DNA from 4 places in the Streptomyces glaucosporus genome. Region 1 is predicted to be linked to each of the others. Evidence: riboswitches for the same ligand, from Rfam matches in the RefSeq annotation. Region 1 holds a riboswitch; each other region holds the start of a gene.

Evidence for each region. Region 1 has a riboswitch for cyclic di-AMP ahead of ABD358_RS08305 (C40 family peptidase). Riboswitches for the same ligand answer to the same signal wherever they lie in the genome.
Region 2: linked by a shared signal. The riboswitch ahead of ABD358_RS15950 (LysM peptidoglycan-binding domain-containing protein) and the one ahead of ABD358_RS08305 (C40 family peptidase) in region 1 are both predicted to bind cyclic di-AMP.
Region 3: linked by a shared signal. The riboswitch ahead of ABD358_RS25130 (transglycosylase family protein) and the one ahead of ABD358_RS08305 (C40 family peptidase) in region 1 are both predicted to bind cyclic di-AMP.
Region 4: linked by a shared signal. The riboswitch ahead of ABD358_RS13465 (M23 family metallopeptidase) and the one ahead of ABD358_RS08305 (C40 family peptidase) in region 1 are both predicted to bind cyclic di-AMP.

What each region holds. Positions count from the first base shown of each region.
Region 1 is NZ_BAAATJ010000005.1:103,212-107,853, forward strand. Features, by position in the region: gene ABD358_RS08280 (hypothetical protein) at 1-52, opposite strand, end outside; gene ABD358_RS08285 (CBS domain-containing protein) at 338-754, shown strand; gene ABD358_RS08290 (hypothetical protein) at 876-1,154, opposite strand; partial or broken gene ABD358_RS28410 (transposase family protein) at 1,420-2,112, shown strand; partial or broken gene ABD358_RS08300 (NAD-dependent epimerase/dehydratase family protein) at 2,110-2,280, opposite strand; gene ABD358_RS08305 (C40 family peptidase) at 2,435-2,908, opposite strand; cyclic di-AMP (ydaO/yuaA leader) riboswitch at 2,913-3,067, opposite strand; gene ABD358_RS08310 (acyl-CoA dehydrogenase family protein) at 3,948-4,642, opposite strand, start outside.
Region 2 is NZ_BAAATJ010000014.1:14,114-18,755, reverse strand. Features, by position in the region: gene ABD358_RS15955 (SPW repeat domain-containing protein) at 40-498, shown strand; cyclic di-AMP (ydaO/yuaA leader) riboswitch at 946-1,119, shown strand; gene ABD358_RS15950 (LysM peptidoglycan-binding domain-containing protein) at 1,163-1,945, shown strand; gene ABD358_RS15945 (NADP-dependent isocitrate dehydrogenase) at 2,146-4,365, shown strand; gene ABD358_RS15940 (NADPH:quinone oxidoreductase family protein) at 4,480-4,642, opposite strand, start outside.
Region 3 is NZ_BAAATJ010000032.1:29,382-34,023, reverse strand. Features, by position in the region: gene ABD358_RS25145 (UDP-glucose dehydrogenase family protein) at 1-742, shown strand, start outside; gene ABD358_RS25140 (CGNR zinc finger domain-containing protein) at 739-1,344, opposite strand; gene ABD358_RS25135 (VOC family protein) at 1,454-1,837, shown strand; gene ABD358_RS25130 (transglycosylase family protein) at 1,985-3,250, opposite strand; cyclic di-AMP (ydaO/yuaA leader) riboswitch at 3,255-3,429, opposite strand; gene ABD358_RS25125 (dipeptidase) at 3,753-4,642, opposite strand, start outside.
Region 4 is NZ_BAAATJ010000010.1:139,611-144,252, forward strand. Features, by position in the region: gene ABD358_RS13455 (M16 family metallopeptidase) at 1-648, shown strand, start outside; gene ABD358_RS13460 (M16 family metallopeptidase) at 717-2,084, shown strand; cyclic di-AMP (ydaO/yuaA leader) riboswitch at 2,436-2,598, shown strand; gene ABD358_RS13465 (M23 family metallopeptidase) at 2,611-3,486, shown strand; gene ABD358_RS13470 (GntR family transcriptional regulator) at 3,702-4,406, shown strand; gene ABD358_RS13475 (HPr family phosphocarrier protein) at 4,615-4,642, opposite strand, start outside.

The DNA.
Region 1 (4,642 bases):
GCAGCTCGACCTCGACCAGGCTCGCGCTCTCTTCCATCCGTTCAGTGCTCATAGGCCCACCTGTACCCCGGTGCGGGCATTGGTCACAGTCCGGACCGGTCCATCCGGACCTGTTCCGGGCCGCCGCCGCGCTCAACGGGTTCGCCCGGCTCCCGGGGAAGGTCCCGGAGCACCGCGCGGACGGCCTCCACACCGACAGGACGGAACACCCGAAAACCTTGAAAACGAACACACCGGGCATCGTGCCCGCCGTCCGGGGTACCGGGTGGAGAAGGGGCGGGGACGACCGTCCCCCGTCCGAGCCCGACATCCGAGTCCCCGGACGAGGAGTGTTTCCATGGCCCAGAAGATCCGCGAGATCATGACGGCCGACCCGGCCACCGCCTCCCCGCAGACCACACTGGCCGAGGTCGCGCGTCTGATGAGGGACCGTGACATCGGTGACGTCCTGGTGGTCGACGGCGACGAGCTGCGCGGCATGGTGACCGACCGGGACCTGGTGGTGCGCGCCCTCGCCGAGAACAGCGGCGGGGACATCCCCGTGCGGGAGGTCTGCAGCGAGACGCTGGTGACCACGGCGCCCGACGACGACGTCTCGCACGCCGTGCGGCTGATGCGCGAGCACTCCGTGCGGCGGCTGCCGGTCGTGGACCACGGCCACCCGGTCGGTGTGGTGAGCATCGGCGACCTGGCGGTGGAACGCGACCCCGGCTCCGCTCTCGCCGACATCAGCGCCGACGACCCCAACCGCTGACCTCCGTCCCACGGTTCCCTTCCGGGCCCGCCCGGCCGCCCACGCCCCTTCCGGGGGCCGGCGGCCGGGCGGGCCGCCGTTCACCGCCGCACGGCGCGGAGTGCCGCGGCCGGCCGGGCCCTCACCAGGAGGGCTCGCCGGACGGGACGGGGCGGTACGCGCACGGCTCCACCGGGCGGCCGTTCCCGTCCGGTCCGGACGCGGCGCAGGATTCCGCCGGCGGCCACGGGCGCGTTCCGGGCGGCAGCCCGGGGTGCTTCCGCGGGTCGTACTCCTCCCAGCCGCCCCGTTGCTGAGCCTCTTCCGCGCTGCCGTTCAGAGCCAGTGTCGCCGCGGCCCCCGCCAGGACGAGCACCGCCCACCCGGCGGCGATGTTCCGCTTCGCCCTGCTCGACACCATGCCCGGCTCCTCTCGACGGCGAGGGCGTTCGGACCCCCGCGGAGGCTACCGTCCCGCCGACGCCAGGACCTCCTCCTTCTCCGGGTCCAGGCCGAGCCGGGGCGGTCCGGGCGCCGGGGCGGCTCCCCGTCCAGGCTCCGGAGCCAGGCCCAGGCGTCGGCCGCCGCCCCGGCGGCGGGCCGGCAGCGCAGTCCCGCCGCCAGATGAATGAGTCCGGTGTCTGTCCTGGTCGCGACCATGGCGAAGGGCGCCCGTTGGTCAGTGTGTGAAGACAACCCTGGACGCCCTTCCGGCGGCACTGTACGTGTTCATCGACGACCACGTGGCGCCATGCCGCCGGATCGGGCGACCTCCGAAACCGACGGACGCCGACCTGTTGTGCCTCGAGGTCGCCCAGGCCCTGCCCGGTTTCCCCTCGGCTCGGCACCGGATCCGCTTCGCACATGCCCGGCCGGGACACCTGTTCCGCTGCCTGCCCCGGCAGTCCGCCCGCACCAAGCGCCTGAACGCGGCCGGGCCGCTGATCAGCCAGGTGATCGAGGCACTGGCCCGGCAGGTGCCCACCTGGCACGACGACCTGCGGCTGGTCGACTCCACCCCACTGCCGTGCGCGGCCTCCCGCGAGACGGTCAAACGCTCCGGCCTGGCCGGGCACGCCGGCTACGGATACCGCCGCGGCCACCCCCGGTTCTTCTGGGGCCGGCGGCTCTACCTGGTCACCACCGCCGAGGGCATGCCCGTCACCTGGTGCCTGGCCCACCCCGAACCCGGCGAGCGCGAGGTGATGGCCGCGCTGCCGGAGCGCGACCACCGCCTGATCCGCACCGGGCAGGCAATCCTCGCCGACAAGGGCTTCGCCGGGCGGGAGTTCGAAGCCTGCATCGCCGAACGGCCCGGCGCCCACCTGGTGCGGTCCGACCGCAAGGACGAACCGGTCCGGCACGGGGAGATCGCCCAGGGCGTCCGGACCGCCGTCGGCCGTGCGGTCGCCCAGCAGTTCCGCGGCGCCGGCGGGCGCGGCGTGCTGTCCCCGGCGGAAGACGGTCACCTGCCAGTCCCGGGCCAGTGCCTCCTCGGCGACCGCCCGGCCGACGAACTCCGTTCCGCCCAGTACCAGAAGTCTCATGGGGGCGAGCCCGCCCGTCCGGGCGGTGCGGCGGAACGGCTCCACGCCCCGGCGGAATCGCGGAGAGCCGAACCGGGGCCGAACGTGCCGACGGCGCGCCGCGGACGGATGTCCGCGGCGCGCCGTCACCGGGTCCGTCGAGCCCGGCCCGGGGTCACTTCACGCGCCCGTACCGCACGCTCTTGGTCCAGATCTTCTCCTTGCGGACGGTCTTCCCCGGCTTCGGGGAGTGCCAGATCCGCCCGTCGCCGGCGTAGATGCCGACGTGGTAGACGCTGCCGCCGGAGTGGAAGAACACCAGGTCGCCCTTCTTCCGGGACTTGGCGGAGATGTGCTTGGTGCGGTTGTACTGGGCCGCCGCGGTGCGCGGCAGCTTCTTGCCCGCCTTCTTGTAGGAGTACTGGGTGAGTCCCGAGCAGTCGAAGCGGTTCGGCCCGGCGGCGCCGTACTGGTAGGGCGCCCCCTTCTTGGAGGCCGCTACCTTGAGTGCCTTGCCGGCCGGGGTCAGCGCCTCGGCGTCGGGGGTGGCGGCCGGGACCAGCGCCGTCCCCGCGAGCGTCGCGGCGGTGACGGCGGAGGTGACGGCTGCCCGGGACACGAGTCCAGGTATGCGCGGATACGCGGACATGAACTAACCCTTCGTCATCCGCCTGCGAAAGATGACCTGTCGGGTTCGGGCCGGCGAAGTTGCCCGGCCACCTGATGTGGCTTCACCCCAAGGGCCGCGTCGTGCGCGGCCCGGTCCTGCTTGGGTCTCCCGCTCCTGCCGATTCGTCATGGTCCGTCTCTCACCCGGACGGCGGCAGGATTCGGCGTCCGCCCGGGCGCCCCGCCCGGTGGCGGGGACTTGCCTCGTCTACGGATAGTGCGTCAAGAACTCGCTTTGTTGGGAGATCTGACGGTATCTGTGAATTTGTTCACTTCTGTGCGTCCGGAGTCCCGAGCGTCTCCACGGCCCCGGTCATTGTGCCCTGACACGGCCTCTGAGCAGCGGCTGCCGGGAGCTCTCCGGCAGTGCGGCGGCCCGGCGGGAGCTGGCTCCCGGAACCGGGCGCGCCGGTGTGATCAGCTCGAATGGCCGTCCTCGTGTCGGGTGACCCGCGCGGGTCCGCGTGCCGCCGCGGGGTCCGGGGCGGGAGGCCGGGCACGCCGGGACGAATGCGGTTCGCGGCGGCGAAGACGTCCGCGGCGCCGGGGGGCGGGTCTTCCCGCCGGGTCCGCCCAGGGGCCTCGCGGCGCCGGCGCTCCTGCCGGAGGGGCCGTGCGGACGGCGGCCGGGTCGCGGGCGGACCGGGAGCTGCCGGCGGGCGGGTCCGGAGCGGGAAGGGGGCGGAACCGGAGTGTGCGGCGGGCGGCGGTGCGCCGGGCGGGACCGGTTCCCGGCCGTGAGGTGTCGACGCGGTGGCGCGTCGCGGCCGCCACCGGAACGGGGGACACGGGGAAGGGGCCGGCGGGGAGGTCCCGGCCGCCCCGGGCCGGCGCGCCCCCGGCCCCCGCCGGGGTCCGCGTTGGATCCGGCCCCGGCAGCGGTGCCGCGCGGACCCCCGGGGGACGGTCACCGCGGGCCGCGACAGCCGTGGACGGCGCCCGCCGGACGGTGCGGCGGGCGGAGGAGCGGGAGCGAACCAGGCCGGGCCGCCGCCGGGGAGCGGCGGCCCGGTGGGACGTCAGCGGATGTGCATGCCCGAGATCGTGCGGGCGATGACCAGGCGCTGGATCTCGCTGGTCCCCTCGAAGATCGTGTAGATCGCGGCGTCCCGGTGCATGCGCTCCACCGGGTACTCCCGGGTGAAGCCGTTGCCGCCGAGGATCTGGATCGCCTGGGCGGTGACGGCCTTCGCGGTCTCCCCCGCGAACAGCTTGGACATCGATCCCTCGGCGGCCTCGAAGGGCTTGCCCGCCGCCGCCATCCACGAGGCCCGCCACACCAGGAGGCGGGCCGCGTCGATGCGGGTCCGCATGTCGGCGAGCTGGAAGGCGATGCCCTGGTTGTCGATGATCGGGCGGCCGAACTGCACCCTGGTCCTGGCGTAGTCCAGGGCGACCTCGTAGGCGGCGCGGGCTATGCCGACGGCCTGGGCGCCCACCGCCGGGCGGGACGCCTCGAAGGTGGCCATCGCCGCGTTCTTCACGCGGTCCCCGCCCTTCCTGGCGCGCTCGCGGGCGCGGGCCAGGCGCTCGTCGAGCTTCTCCTTGCCGCCCAGCAGGCAGTGGCCGGGGACGCGGACGTCGTCCAGCACCACCTCGGCGGTGTGGGAGGCCCGGATGCCGTGCTTCTTGAACTTCTGCCCCTGGGAGAGGCCGGGGGTGTTCGGCGGGACGACGAAGGAGGCGTGCCCCTTGGCGCCGAGTTCGGGGTCGA
Region 2 (4,642 bases), on a different contig from region 1:
GGCAGCAGGATGGCGGTGGTGGACCTGTAAGGAGTCGTCGTGGCCCGTCATTCCTCCCCGCCCGGACGCACGTCCGTCCGGGAACCCTCGCTCCTGCCCGGCTCGGTCGGGGCACGGGACCGGATCGTGAACCTGCTGATGCTGCTGACCGGCATCTGGCTGCTCGTGGCGTCGTGGCCCCTGCGCTACCCCTTCAGCGACGCCGCGGTGGACGCCCAGCGGAACGAGACCGGCGTCGGCCTCCTGGTGGTGTTCATCGCGGGGGCCGGGATGATGCGCCGGCGCGGAATGCTGTCGGACCTGATCATCCTCCTCCTGGGCCTCTGGATGCTGCTGTCGCCCCTCGTCATCGCCTACGGGGGCGACGACACCGCCCCCGCCGCCGCCCACGTGAACGAGATCGTCACGGGCATCGTGCTGATCGCCCTGGCGCTGGTGAGCATGCTGCTGTACCTCCGCAGCCGCCGTACGGGGGCGGAGAAGACGGAGGGCGGCTGACGCCTCCGCCGGGGTGTGTCCCGTCCTGCCGCCGTACGGACGGGACACACCCCGGCGGTTTCCGTGAAATGCGCCTTGTGCGCCTTTTCTCCGAATAAAATCGCCAAGTCCTCTATGGGGCAATGTAAAGACGGCGCGGCGGGCGGTGTGCCGGGAATCACACTCCCCGGTCCTTCGTTTGCCCGCGCCGAGAGATCGTCATGCGCTTTTTCTTCGATTTCCCATGTCGCAGGGGTATTCGACTTCTTTCCGGAGTTTCAGCGCAATCACGCTCGGAAGGAGATCCGGTGCATTCCGTGGCCGGGGGCCGCGGTCCGGCGCCGGGGCGCCCGCCGCCCGTCCCGGCGCGCCTTGTCTGCGCTGACCGGCTGTGTTTATGTGTCCTGGCCTCCGTCCGAGTCGGAGGCTCCACCGCCGGGGACGCCGAGTCCTGCCGCCCGGCCGGTGGAAAGGCAGCAGCCGAACGCGGCAGGAGCGGGGAAACCACACATTGCCGTGCCGTGCTTCCAGCCGGCCCGGCTAGGGGTGAAGCCGATTTCGATGTGCTCCGGCACGGCGGAAATCGGCCGGGCTCTCCGGCCCGAATCCGACAGCTAACCTCGCAGGCGCAGGAGAGGACACCCCCATGTCTCGAGGCCGCCACCGACGTCCGCGGACCCCTTTGATGTCCCGTCAGTTCTCCCGTCTCTCCCTCGTGCTCACGGCCGGCGGCGCGGGTGTCGCCGCGCCGCTGATCGCCGCGGGCAGCGCGAACGCGGCTCCCGCCGCCGTGCAGGACACCGCCCCCGCCGAGCAGAAGCGGACCGCCCCCCGGGCGGAGACCGCGCCGCGGTCCGCCTCCGCTTCCCCGTCGGCCTCCAGGGCCGCCGACTCCTACACCGTCGCCGACGGCGACACGCTGCACGGGATCGCCGTCGGACACGGCGTCGAAGGCGGCTGGAGAGCCGTCTACGACGCCAACCGGAAGACCGTCGGGGACGACCCGAACCTGATCTTCCCCGGCCAGAAGCTCACCCTCGCCGCCGAGCGGACCGCCGGGCAGGGCGGCGGACAGGCCGAGGGGACGGCCACCCCCGCCGCCGCGCGGACCCAGGCCGCGCAGACCCCGGCGAAGAGCACGTCCTACCCCGACAACCTGGACGGCTGGATCCGCGAGGCCCTGGACGTCATGAGGGCCAACGGCATCCCCGGCACCTACGAGGGCATCCACCGCAACATCATGCGCGAGTCGGGCGGCAACCCGAACGCGATCAACAACTGGGACGTCAACGCCCAGCGCGGCACCCCCTCCATCGGCCTCCTCCAGGTCATCAAGCCGACCTTCGACGCCTACCACGTCGCGGGCACCGCCCACAGCCAGTACGACCCGGTGGCCAACATCGTGGCCGCCTGCAACTACGCGGCCGACCGCTACGGATCGATCGACAACGTCAACGGCCCCTACTGACCCGACGGGCAGCCGAGAACGGGAGGACCGCGGGGCGTGGATGGCCCGCGGTCCTCCGCCGCGTCCGCCCCGTGCCGGACGCCGGCCGGGCGAGCCGGCCCGTCCGCACCGCGCACGAGGGGCGGGGTCCTGTCGATGAAGGGCCGATCGCGGGATATCTTGATGTCGAGCAATGTTGCAGACGTGGAGCGGAGCACCCGGTGACTGACTCGACCATCATCTACACATACACCGACGAGGCCCCGGCGCTGGCGACGTATTCGTTCCTGCCCGTGGTCCAGGCGTACGCCGCGAAGGCCGGTGTCCCTGTGGAGAGCCGTGACATCTCCCTGGCCGGGCGGATCATCGCCGTCTTCCCCGAGTACCTCAAGGAGGAGCAGCGGATCGGCGACGCGCTCGCCGAGCTCGGCGAGCTGGCCAAGAAGCCCGAGGCCAACATCATCAAGCTGCCGAACATCTCGGCCTCCATCCCGCAGCTCAAGGCCGCCATCGCCGAGCTGCAGGAGAAGGGCTACGCGCTGCCGGACTACCCGGACGACCCCAAGACCGACGAGGAGCGCGAGATCCGCGCCCGCTACGACAAGGTCAAGGGCAGCGCCGTCAACCCGGTCCTGCGCGAGGGCAACTCCGACCGCCGCGCCCCCGCCTCGGTGAAGAACTACGCCAAGACGCACCCGCACCGCATGGGCGCCTGGACGCCCGAGTCCAAGACCAGCGTCGCCACCATGGGGCAGGACGACTTCCGCTCCACCGAGAAGTCCGCGGTCATCGCCAAGGACGGCTCGCTGCGCATCGAGCTGGCGGGTGACGACGGCAGCACCACCGTCCTGCGCGAGTCGGTGCCGGTGCTGGCGGGCGAGGTCGTGGACGCGGCCGTCATGCGGGTGGCGGCGCTCCGCGAGTTCCTCAAGGAGCAGGTCGCCCGCGCCAAGAACGAGGGCGTGCTGTTCTCCGTGCACCTGAAGGCCACGATGATGAAGGTCTCCGACCCGATCATCTTCGGCCACGTGGTGCGCGCCTTCTTCCCGAAGACCTTCGCCGAGTACGGCGAGACGCTCGCCGCGGCCGGCCTGAGCCCCAACGACGGCCTGGGCGCCATCTTCAAGGGCCTGGACTCGCTGCCCGAGGGCGCGAAGATCAAGGAGTCCTTCGAGGCCGAGCTGAACGAGGGCCCGGACCTGGCCATGGTCGACTCCGACCGCGGCATCACCAACCTGCACGTGCCCAGCGACGTCATCGTCGACGCCTCCATGCCGGCGATGATCCGCACCTCCGGCCACATGTGGGGCCCGGACGGTCAGGAGCACGACACCCTCGCCGTCCTGCCCGACAGCTCCTACGCCGGCATCTACCAGGCCGTCATCGAGGACTGCCGCGCCAACGGCGCCTTCGACCCCGCGACGATGGGCTCGGTGCCCAACGTCGGCCTGATGGCCCAGAAGGCCGAGGAGTACGGCAGCCACGACAAGACCTTCGAGATCCCCGCCACCGGCACGGTGCGGGCGATCGACCAGGACGGCAACGTGGTCCTGGAGCAGACGGTCGGCGCCGGCGACATCTTCCGCATGTGCCAGACCAAGGACGCCCCGATCAAGGACTGGGTCAAGCTCGCCGTCACCCGCGCCCGCGCCACCGGCGACCCGGCGGTGTTCTGGCTCGACGAGACCCGCGCCCACGACGCCAAGCTGATCGAGAAGGTCCGGCAGTACCTGGCCGAGCACGACACCGAGGGCCTGCGGATCGAGATCATGGCGCCGGTCGACGCCATCAAGTTCTCCCTGGAGCGCATCCGCCGCGGCGAGAACACCATCTCGGTCACCGGCAACGTGCTGCGCGACTACCTGACCGACCTGTTCCCGATCCTGGAGCTCGGCACGAGCGCCAAGATGCTCTCCGTCGTCCCGCTGATGAACGGCGGCGGCCTGTTCGAGACCGGCGCCGGCGGCTCCGCGCCCAAGCACGTCCAGCAGCTCGTCAAGGAGAACTACCTGCGCTGGGACAGCCTGGGCGAGTTCCTCGCGCTGGCGGTCAGCTTCGAGCACTACGCGCAGACCACGGGCAACGCCAAGGCCCAGGTGCTCGCCGACACCCTCGACCGCGCCACCGCCACCTTCCTCAACGAGGACAAGTCGCCCACCCGCCGCGTCGGCGGCATCGACAACCGCGGCAGCCACTTCTACCTGGCCCTCTACTGGGCCCAGGAGCTGGCCCGCCAGACCGACGACGCCGAGCTCGCCGAGGCGTTCGCCCCGCTCGCCGAGACGCTCTCGGAGAACGAGCGGACGATCGTCGACGAGCTGATCGCGGTGCAGGGCTCGCCGGCCGACATCGGCGGCTACTACCGGCCCGACGACGCCAAGGCCTCGGCCGTGATGCGCCCGTCGAAGACCTTCAACCAGGCCGTCGCGGCCCTCGGCTGACGGCGCCGGCCCTCCCAGGGCGCGACCGCCCCGGCCGGACTTCCGTCCGGCCGGGGCGGTCCCGTTCCCGGGAGAAGCGGCGGTCGGTGTGCCTGACGGGCACCTGGCGGTCGCCTAACGGGTGAGGAGGACGACCTTGCCCGCGGCGCCGCGCCCGTCCAGTTCGCGCAGGGCGTCCGCGGCCCCCTCCAGGGGGTGGGTCGAGCCGATGAGCGGGTCGAGCCGGCCGGCCTCCAGATGGGGCAGGATCTCGTTCCACTGCTCGCGCAGGTACTCC
Region 3 (4,642 bases), on a different contig from region 1:
CTCGCCGTTCGTCGTCACCGACTTCCCCACCGCCGAGCTGGTGAAGACGGCCGCCAACTCCTTCCTGGCGACCAAGATCTCCTTCATCAACGCCATGGCCGAGGTCTGCGAGGCGGCCGGCGGCGACGTGGTGAAGCTGGCGGAGGCGATCGGGTACGACGACCGGATCGGGCGGAAGTTCCTGCGCGCCGGGATCGGCTTCGGCGGCGGCTGCCTGCCCAAGGACATCCGGGCGTTCATGGCCCGGGCCGGCGAGCTGGGCGCCGACCAGGCGCTGACCTTCCTCCGCGAGGTCGACTCGATCAACATGCGCCGCCGCTCCCACATGGTGGAGCTGGCCCGCGAGACGGTCGGCGGGACCTTCCTGGGGCAGCGGGTGGCCGTGCTGGGCGCGACCTTCAAGCCCGACTCCGACGACGTGCGGGACTCGCCCGCGCTGAACGTCGCCGGGCAGATCCACCTCCAGGGCGGTCAGGTGACCGTCTACGACCCCAAGGGGATGGAGAACGCCCGGCGGGTCTTCCCCACCCTGGCCTACGCCGGCAGCGCGCTGGAGGCGGTGCGCGGGGCGAGCGTGGTGCTGCACCTGACGGAGTGGCGGGAGTTCCAGGAGCTGGACCCGCAGGTGCTGGGCGAGGCCGTGGCGGACCGGCGCATCCTGGACGGCCGCAACACGCTCGATCCGGAGCTGTGGCGCAAGGCGGGCTGGTCCTTCCGCGCGCTGGGCCGCCCGGCCGCCTAGTCCCCGTCCCCCTCCGGGGGCCTCCCGTCCCCGGGGGACCGGCCCCCGGACGACCGCCGCGCGCGGTACGTCCGCATCTTCGCCCGGCTGCCGCAGACGGCCATGGTGCACCAGCGCCTGCGGCCGGCCGGGCTCCTGTCGTAGTACGCCCAGCGGCAGTCGTGCGCCTCGCACACCTTCAGGCGGGCCCAGGTCCCGTCGCCCGCGGCGGCGGCGACGGCGGCGGCGATCCGGGCGGTGAGCGCCGCGGCGCCCGGGGGGACGTCCGCGGGTTCGAGCGATGCCGCCCCCTCCTCGTCGACGGTCACGGTGAGCGGCGCGCGGCGCAGCAGCGCGGCCAGTTCGGCCGCCGTCCCCTCGGGCACCCGTGCGCCGGTGTGGGCCAGGCAGGCGGCGCGCAGGCCCTCGCGCAGCCGGACGACGTCCGGAACGTCGTGTTTGGTCAGCCCCAGCCCGGTCAACCCGTGGTCGTGCGCGAACGCGGCGAGACCGCCGTCGGCGGCGAGGGCGTCGGCTCCGGCCTCCACGTCCAGGGTGTTGATCAGGTCCCGCACCAGGCGGAGCCCCGGCGGGGTGGGATCCCGGTCCTCCTGCTGTTCCACCCTTGCCACGTTACTGCCAGAGCGCCATCATGGGGTAACTCGTTACCTGTTGAAGGCTTCAAGGAGTAACGAGTCTCGGGTACGGAAACCACCGCACAGGAGGAGCACCATGGCCATCACCACGCTGCGGGCCGTCGTCGTGCTGGACTGCCCGGAACCGGGGCGGCTCGCCGACTTCTACGCACGCCTGCTGGGCGGGAAGGTCGAGGGCGAGGGGCGCTGGGTCGAGGTGACGTTCGACTCGGGCGTGCTGAAGGACCGGACGCTGGCCTTCCAGGAGGCTCCCGGCCATGTGCCGCCCTCGTGGCCGAGCGCCGAGCGCTCGCAGCAGTTCCACCTCGACCTCTACGTGCCGCGGGAGGAGTTGGACGCGGCCGAACGGGAGGCGCTGGAGCTGGGGGCGGAGCTCCTGGAGGGCGACGACGGCGGCAAGCGCGACTTCCGCGTCTACCGGGACCCGGCGGGGCACCCGTTCTGCCTCTGCGCGGACTGACCGCGCCGCACGGGAGGAACCGGCCGGGGGATGGAGAAACCGAGCGAGGCGGGCGGGGAGCGAAGTGTGTGGACACTCCGCGCCCCGCCCGCCTCGTGCTGTCCCGGAGAGGGGTCACACGGTCCGCGGCGGACCGTTCGGCGTGGCTCAGATGCTGACGCCGTTGGCCCTCAGGTAGGCCAGCGGGTTGATGTCCGAGCCGTAGCCGGGACCGGTGCGCACCTCGAAGTGCAGGTGCGGGCCGGTGCTGTTGCCGGTGGAGCCGACGGCGCCGATCTGCTGGCCGACGCTCACCTTCTGGCCTGCGGCGACCGACATCGAGGACAGGTGGCCGTACTGGCTGTAGCGGCCGTCGTCGTGGCGGATGACGACCTGGTTGCCGTACGCGCCGCCCCAGCCCGCGGAGACCACGGTGCCGTTGGTGACGGCCTTCACCGGGGTGCCGGTGCCGGCGGCGAAGTCCTCGCCGGTGTGGCCGTTGGACCAGCGGGCGCCCGCGGCCTTGTAGGAGCCGGACGGGGCGGCGTTCACCGGGGCGGTGTAGCCGGCGGAGGCGTTGGCGGAGGCGCCGCCGCTGCGGTCGGCGCGCTCGGCCGACTGCCGCGCGGGCTCGGGGTTGGTCTCGGCCTTCTCGACCTTCTGCTCGGCCTTCGCCTCCGGCTTGGCCTCCGGCTTGGCGGCGGCCTTCTGCTGGACGGCAGTGCCGCCCAGGGAGAGCTCCTGGCCCGGGTGGATCACGTTGGGGTCGGCGCCGATGACCTGGCGGTTGTCCTCGTAGACCTCCTGCCAGCCGCCCGCGATGCCGTGGGCGTCGGCGATCTTGAACAGGGTGTCGCCGCCGACGACCCGGTACGAGGTGGCTTCCTCGGCCCGCTCGGCGCGGTCGGCCCGCTCCGGCCGGGCCTGCTCGGCCTCGGTCTCGTTCCCGGCCTCGGGCGCGGACTCGGGCTCGGGAGCCTGCTGCTCCTGGGCGGCCGGGGCCTGCTGCTCGTCCGCCTCGCCCTGTCCGTCGGGGGAGACGGCGGGGGCGGGGCCGCCCTTGGTCAGACCGGCCTTGACCGAGCACACCGGCCAGGCGCCCGGGCCCTGGCCGTCCAGGACCTTCTCGGCGACGGCTATCTGCTGGTCCTTGGTGGCCAGGTCGGCGCGGGGGGCGTACTGGGTGCCGCCGAAGGCCTCCCAGGTGCTCTGCGTGAACTGCAGGCCGCCGTAGAAGCCGTTGCCGGTGTTGATGCTCCAGTTGCCGGTGCTCTCGCACTGGGCGACTCGGTCCCAGGTGTCGACGGAGGCGGCGTTGGCGTTGCCGGCGGCCATCAGGGGCAGGGCCACACCGGCGCCGCCCACGGAGATGGCCAGGGACAGGCGGGCGAGGCGGCTGTTACGGGCACGACGATGACGTCCGCGTGCGGACATACGGGGCTCCTCTCCTACGCCTGCGAGGTGAGCTGTCGGGTTCGGGCTGGAGTTGCCCGGCCGTGTGGGCCACGACCTCCGGGTCGTGACACGGCTTCACCCCAAGCCGTCCCGTGCGGACACGGTCCGGCGCTTACCTTGGGTCCCCCGCTCCTGCCGATGACGGGTGTGGATGGTCCAGCCCGCTGCCGTCGGCAGGACTCGGCGTACCGACAGCGGGCCCGCCGCACATTCGTACGGCGCGGCCAGAACCGTAAACAGAACGTTTCCGCCATAACAAGCCGATGGGTCACAGGAAGCCCGTTTCGCAGCTATTGCCTGCGTCTCATTCGCGACCGTGCGTGACGGATCCGTCCACGCGGAGTGAGATCAGACGGCCCTGACAGCTCGTCATATCCCTTTTGTGACCAGGGGGTATGACAGAGCGGGACCTCCGGCCGCACGGAGTGCGACGGGCTCGGAGATCCCGCTCGTGAGTTGCGTCACCGACAGGGGTTCGGCGTCATCCGTCCAACTGCCCGATGGTGGCGATCGACGGGCCGCGCCGGGCCTGTTCGTCCCGGGCCACGGCCTCCGCGTCGCGGAGGACCCGCACCGCGTTCTCCCAGGTGAGCTTGGCCAGATCGGCCTCGGACCAGCGACGGTCCAGCAACTCGGCCACCAGGTTCGGATATCCGGACACATCACCCAGATCGGACGGAGTGAAGGCCGTGCCGTCGAAGTCGCCGCCGATGCCGACGTGGTCGATGCCCGCGACCTCGCGCATGTGGTCCAGGTGGTCGGCGACCGTCGCCGCCGTCGCCACCGGGCGCGGGTTGGCCTCCTCGAAGGCCCGCTGGACCTCCCGGCCCCGCTCCGTGCCGTCCAGGGGGTGGAGACCGTGGGCGCGCATGTTCTCGTCGGCGGCCTCGGTCCAGGCCACGGCGGCGGGAAGGACGAACTTCGGCACGAATGTGGCCATCGCCACACCGCCGTTGGCCGCCAGGCCCTCCAGCACGTCGTCGGGGACGTTCCGCGGGTGGTCGCACACCGCGCGGGCGGAGGAGTGCGAGAAGACCACCGGCGCCGTGGAGACCCGCAGGGCGTCCCGCATGGTGGCCGGCGCCACATGGGAGAGGTCCACCAGCATCCCCAGCCGGTTCATCTCCCGCACGACCTCTTCGCCGAACCGGGTCAGGCCGTTGTGGCGCGGGGCGTCGGTGGCCGAATCCGCCCAGTCGATGGTGTCGTTGTGGGTGAGCGTCATGTAGCGCACGCCCAGGCTGTACAGGGCGCGCAGCGTGGCGAGGGAGTTGTTGATGGAGTGGCCGCCCTCGGCGCCCATCAGGGAGGCGATGCGGCCCTCGGCCCGCGCCGCCTCCATGTCGTCGGCGGTGAGGGCGAGCCGCAGGT
Region 4 (4,642 bases), on a different contig from region 1:
GGCGAGGAGATCAAGCAGGTCGTGCGGGAGGAGGTGCCCTCCAGGGCGCTGATGGCCGCCTACCGGCTGCCGCACGACGGCACCCGCGAGGCGGACGCCGCCGACCTGGCGCTGACCGTGCTCGGCGGCGGCGAGTCCTCCCGCCTGCACAACCGCCTGGTCCGCCGCGACCGCACCGCCGTCACCGCGGGCTTCGGCATGCTGCGGCTGGCGGGCGCGCCCTCGATGGGCTGGCTGGACGTGAAGACCTCCGGCGACGCCGAGATCGCCGACATCGAGCGGGCCGTCGACGAGGAGCTGGCCCGCTTCGCAGCCGAGGGGCCCACGCCCGAGGAGATGGAGCGTGCCCAGGCCCTGCTGGAGCGCGAGTGGCTGGACCGGCTGGCCACGGTCGGCGGCCGTGCCGACGAACTGTGCCGGTACGCCGTGCTGTTCGGCGACCCCCAGCTCGCCCTGACCGCGGTGGAGCGCGTGCTGCAGGTCACCGCCGACGAGGTCCGCGAGGTGGCCGCGGCCCGGCTGCGCCCCGACAACCGCGCGGTGCTGGTCTACGAGCCCACCGAGGCGACCGCCCCCGACACCGCGGCCGACGTCGCCGACGGTGCCACCGTCTCCGACACCGACGACGACCAGGAGGCCGCCCAGTGAGCGACGCCGCTGCCCAGTCCCCCGACCAGTCCGAGAAGAAGTCCGAGCACCCGGAGAACGGCGTCTCGATGGAGTTCCACCCCCAGCCCAGCGGCGGGCAGCCCAAGCCGTGGGCGTTTCCGGCCCCCGAGCGCGGCGAGCTGTCCAACGGCCTGACCGTGCTGCGCTGCCACCGCCCCGGGCAGAAGGTCGTCGCCGTCGAGGTCAGCCTCCGGGCGCCGCTGGACGCCGAGCCCCGGGAGCTGGAGGGTGTGGCCGCGATCATGGCCCGCGCGTTCAGCGAGGGCACCGACCGGCACAGCGCCGAGGAGTTCTCCGCCGAGCTGGAGCGCTGCGGCGCCACCCTGGACGCGCACGCCGACCATCCCGGGGTGCGGGTCTCCCTGGAGGTCCCGGCCTCCCGGCTGGACAAGGCACTCGGCCTGCTCGCCGACGCGCTGCGTGCCCCGGCCTTTCCGGAGAGCGAGGTCGAGCGGCTGGTGCGCAACCGGCTGGACGAGATCCCGCACGAGCTGGCCAACCCCGCCCGCCGGGCGGCCATCGCGCTCTCCGGCGAGCTGTTCCCGGGCGCCTCCCGGCTCTCCCGTCCCCGCCAGGGCGCCCAGGAGACCATCGAGCGCATCGACGCCGCGGCCGTGCGCTCCTTCTACGAGACGCACGTGCGGCCCTCGGCCGCCACGGCCGTGGTGGTCGGCGACTTCACCGGGGTGGACCTGGACAAGTCGCTCGCCGACACCCTCGGCGCCTGGACCGGTACCTCCGCGGAGCCCCTGCGGGTGCCGCCGATCACGGCCGACGACACGGGCCGGGTGGTCATCGTCGACCGTCCCGGCTCGGTGCAGACCCAGCTCCTCATCGGCCGGGTCGGCCCGGACCGGCACGACCGCGTCTGGCCCGCCCAGGTGCTCGGCACGTACTGCCTGGGCGGCACGCTCACCTCCCGCCTGGACCGGGTGCTGCGCGAGGAGAAGGGCTACACCTACGGCGTGCGCGCCTTCGCCCAGGTGCTGCGGTCGGCCCCGGACGGCACCGGCGCCTCCCTGCTGGCGATCAACGGCTCGGTGGCCACCGATGTGACGGGGCCCGCACTGGCCGACCTGTGGCAGGTGCTGCGCACCCTGGCCGAGGAGGGCCTCACCGACGCGGAGCGGGACGCGGCCGTGCAGAACCTGGTGGGTGTCGCCCCGCTGCGGTACGAGACGGCGGCGGCCGTGGCCGACACCCTCGCCGATCAGGTGGAGCAGCACCTGCCCGACGACTACCAGGCGCAGCTCTACGCCCGCCTCGCCGAGACCGGCACCGTGGAGGCGACGGCGGCGGTCGTCGCCGCCTTCCCGGCCGACCGCCTGGTGACGGTCCTGGTGGGGGACGCGTCACAGATCGCCGGCCCGGTGCGGGACCTGGGGATCGGAGAGGTGACGGTCGTCACCGACTGAGGGGGAGCCGGACGATCCGGTGGTGACGGCCGTCACGGCCCGGAAGGGGTCGCGGCGCGCCCGGGGTGACGGCCGTCACGGGTTCAAGAGGGCCGCGGCACACCGGAGGTGACGGCCGCCACATCGGGGAAGTGGCGGCCGTCACGTTCGGGCGGCCGGCAAGTCCCCTCAGGACCGGGGCCCTTGGTGTGCTTGTCATATCAAGGGCCTTTGTCATGGGCGGATTGGCGCTTCCGGTGGAAGCGGGATGTGGCATGAGATACAAAATGCCCGATTTGTTTGCTTGCTCAAGCGTGGCCGTTTAGCTTCGAATCCGTTGGCCGTCAGAAGCGCCCACGTCCGTGGCCGCCGGCCTGCGCATCGCCGAGTCCCCCGTCTGGGGGAGCCGGGGACCCACCCTCCGCCTCCAGCGCGCGAGGGGTATCCCACCGGGGTGAATCGAGCCGAGTGCTCGTAGGAGACCTTCCTGCTCCGAACCCGTCAGCTAACCCGGTAGGCGACACGGAAGGAAAGGAGCACGCCGCACATGGCGTTCACCCGTGCCACCGAGAAGGTCACCGAGAAGGTCACCGCCTTCACCGGGAAGCTCTCCGAGAAGCACCAGCTCTCCGGCCGCGCCGTCCGCACGGGCGCCGGCCTGCTGGGAGCCGCCACCCTCGCCGCCACCGGCGTGGTGGGCACCATCGCCACCCCCGCCGTCGCCGACTCGGGCGACACCCACAAGACCTACGCCCTGGGCTTCGCGCAGGCGATGGCCGTCGGCGACACGATCGCCGACGACGTCCGGGCCCAGGCCGAGGCGCAGCAGCGCGCGGCCGACGTCTCGCGCGAGAAGGCCGAGGAGATCGCCGCCGCCAAGGCCGCCAAGGCCGAGAAGGTCGCCAAGGAGCGCGAGGCCGCGCGCAAGGCCGCCGCGGCCGAGGAGGCCGCCCGGGAGCGCGCCGCGACCGAGGAGCGCCGCGCCGAGCGGGCCGCCGAGCGCCGTGCCGCGAGCGGTTACGTCGACCCGGTCGCGGGCGTGAACACCACCACCCTGTACAAGCAGGCCGGCGCCTCCTGGTCCTCCGGCACGCACAGCGGCGTCGACTTCGCCGCCGCCTCCGGCACCCCCGTGCGGGCCGTGGGCCCGGGCACCGTGGTGACGGTCGGCTGGGGCGGCGCGTACGGCAACCAGGTCGTCATCCGCCACGACGACGGCCGCTACACCCAGTACGGCCACCTGTCCGCCACGAGCGTGAGCCCCGGCCAGCGGGTCGAGGGCGGCCGGCAGATCGGCGCGGTCGGCTCCACCGGCAACAGCACCGGTCCGCACCTCCACTTCGAGGCCCGTACCGGCGCCTACTACGGCTCCGACATCGACCCGGTCGCCTACCTGGCGGCCAAGGGCGTCGACGTCCGCTGATCCCCGGACGGGACCCCGGAGCGACACGGACGCGACCGCGGAGATCGAGCGCCCCCGGCCATACGGCCGGGGGCGCCTCCGCGTCCGGCGGGCCCGCGCCGGGAGGCATGTTTTCCGCCTGTTCTCCGGTGGGCATCGGAATTTCCGTGGCGGTGGAATACAGTTCGAGTCTGCGGAGCCATCGGAAACGCGGAGACGACGGCGGAGGTCGGCCCATGCGCATTTCGGCGCACATGGTGTGCACTGCGGTCCGCGACGACATCGTCTCCGGCTTCTTCCCGCCCGGCGCCCGGCTCACCGAGGAACTGCTCGGCAGGCGCTACGGCGTCTCGCGGATCCCGGTGCGCGAGGCGCTGCGCACCCTGGAGTCGGAGGGCTTCGTGACCACCCGCCGGCACGCGGGCGCCTGCGTCGCCGAACCCACCGAGCAGGAGGCGGCCGACCTGCTCGACGTCCGGGCCCTGCTGGAGCCGCTGGGCACCGCCCGGGCGGCCCGGCGGCGCACCGAGGCGCAGCTGGGGGTGCTGCGCGGCCTGGTCCGTCTGGGGCAGCAGCGCGCCGAGCAGGGCCACCTCTCCGACCTGCGGGTCCTGGGGGACTGGTACCACGACACCCTGGCCCGGGCGTCCGGCAGCCCGACCCTGGCCGCACTGCTCACGCAACTGCGCCGCAAGATCACCTGGGTCTACGCCGCGGAGCCGGCGGTACGGGTCCCGGACGTCTGGCGGGAGCGCGGCGCCATCGTGGACGCGATCGCCCGCGGGGACGCGGAGCGGGCGAGGGCCCTGGCGGTCTCGCACGTGGAGCGCTCCGTCGCCGTCCGCCGCGAGCAGCGTCCGGTGGCCGTGCGAGCCTCCCGCGGCGGGGCCGCCGTGAGAAGGACGAAACATTCCCTCAACACGGGAAGCGGTAATCCGTAACGGCGGACGTATATCCATGAGGGTGTCCGTGGCGGAAAACACACGGATGAATTGACCGGGTGATTCCCCCGGATATTACGGGAGGCGGCGGAGCGCAATGCCCCGCCGCCTCCCGCGGTGTTTTCCGCTGTCTTCTCCCGGAGCCTCCCGCGGCGCCTTCCGCCCGGCGTGCTCCTCCCGGCCGTCCTCCTGTGTCCTCCTGCGTTCTTCAGAGGGTCCCGGGGAGCTCGTCCAGG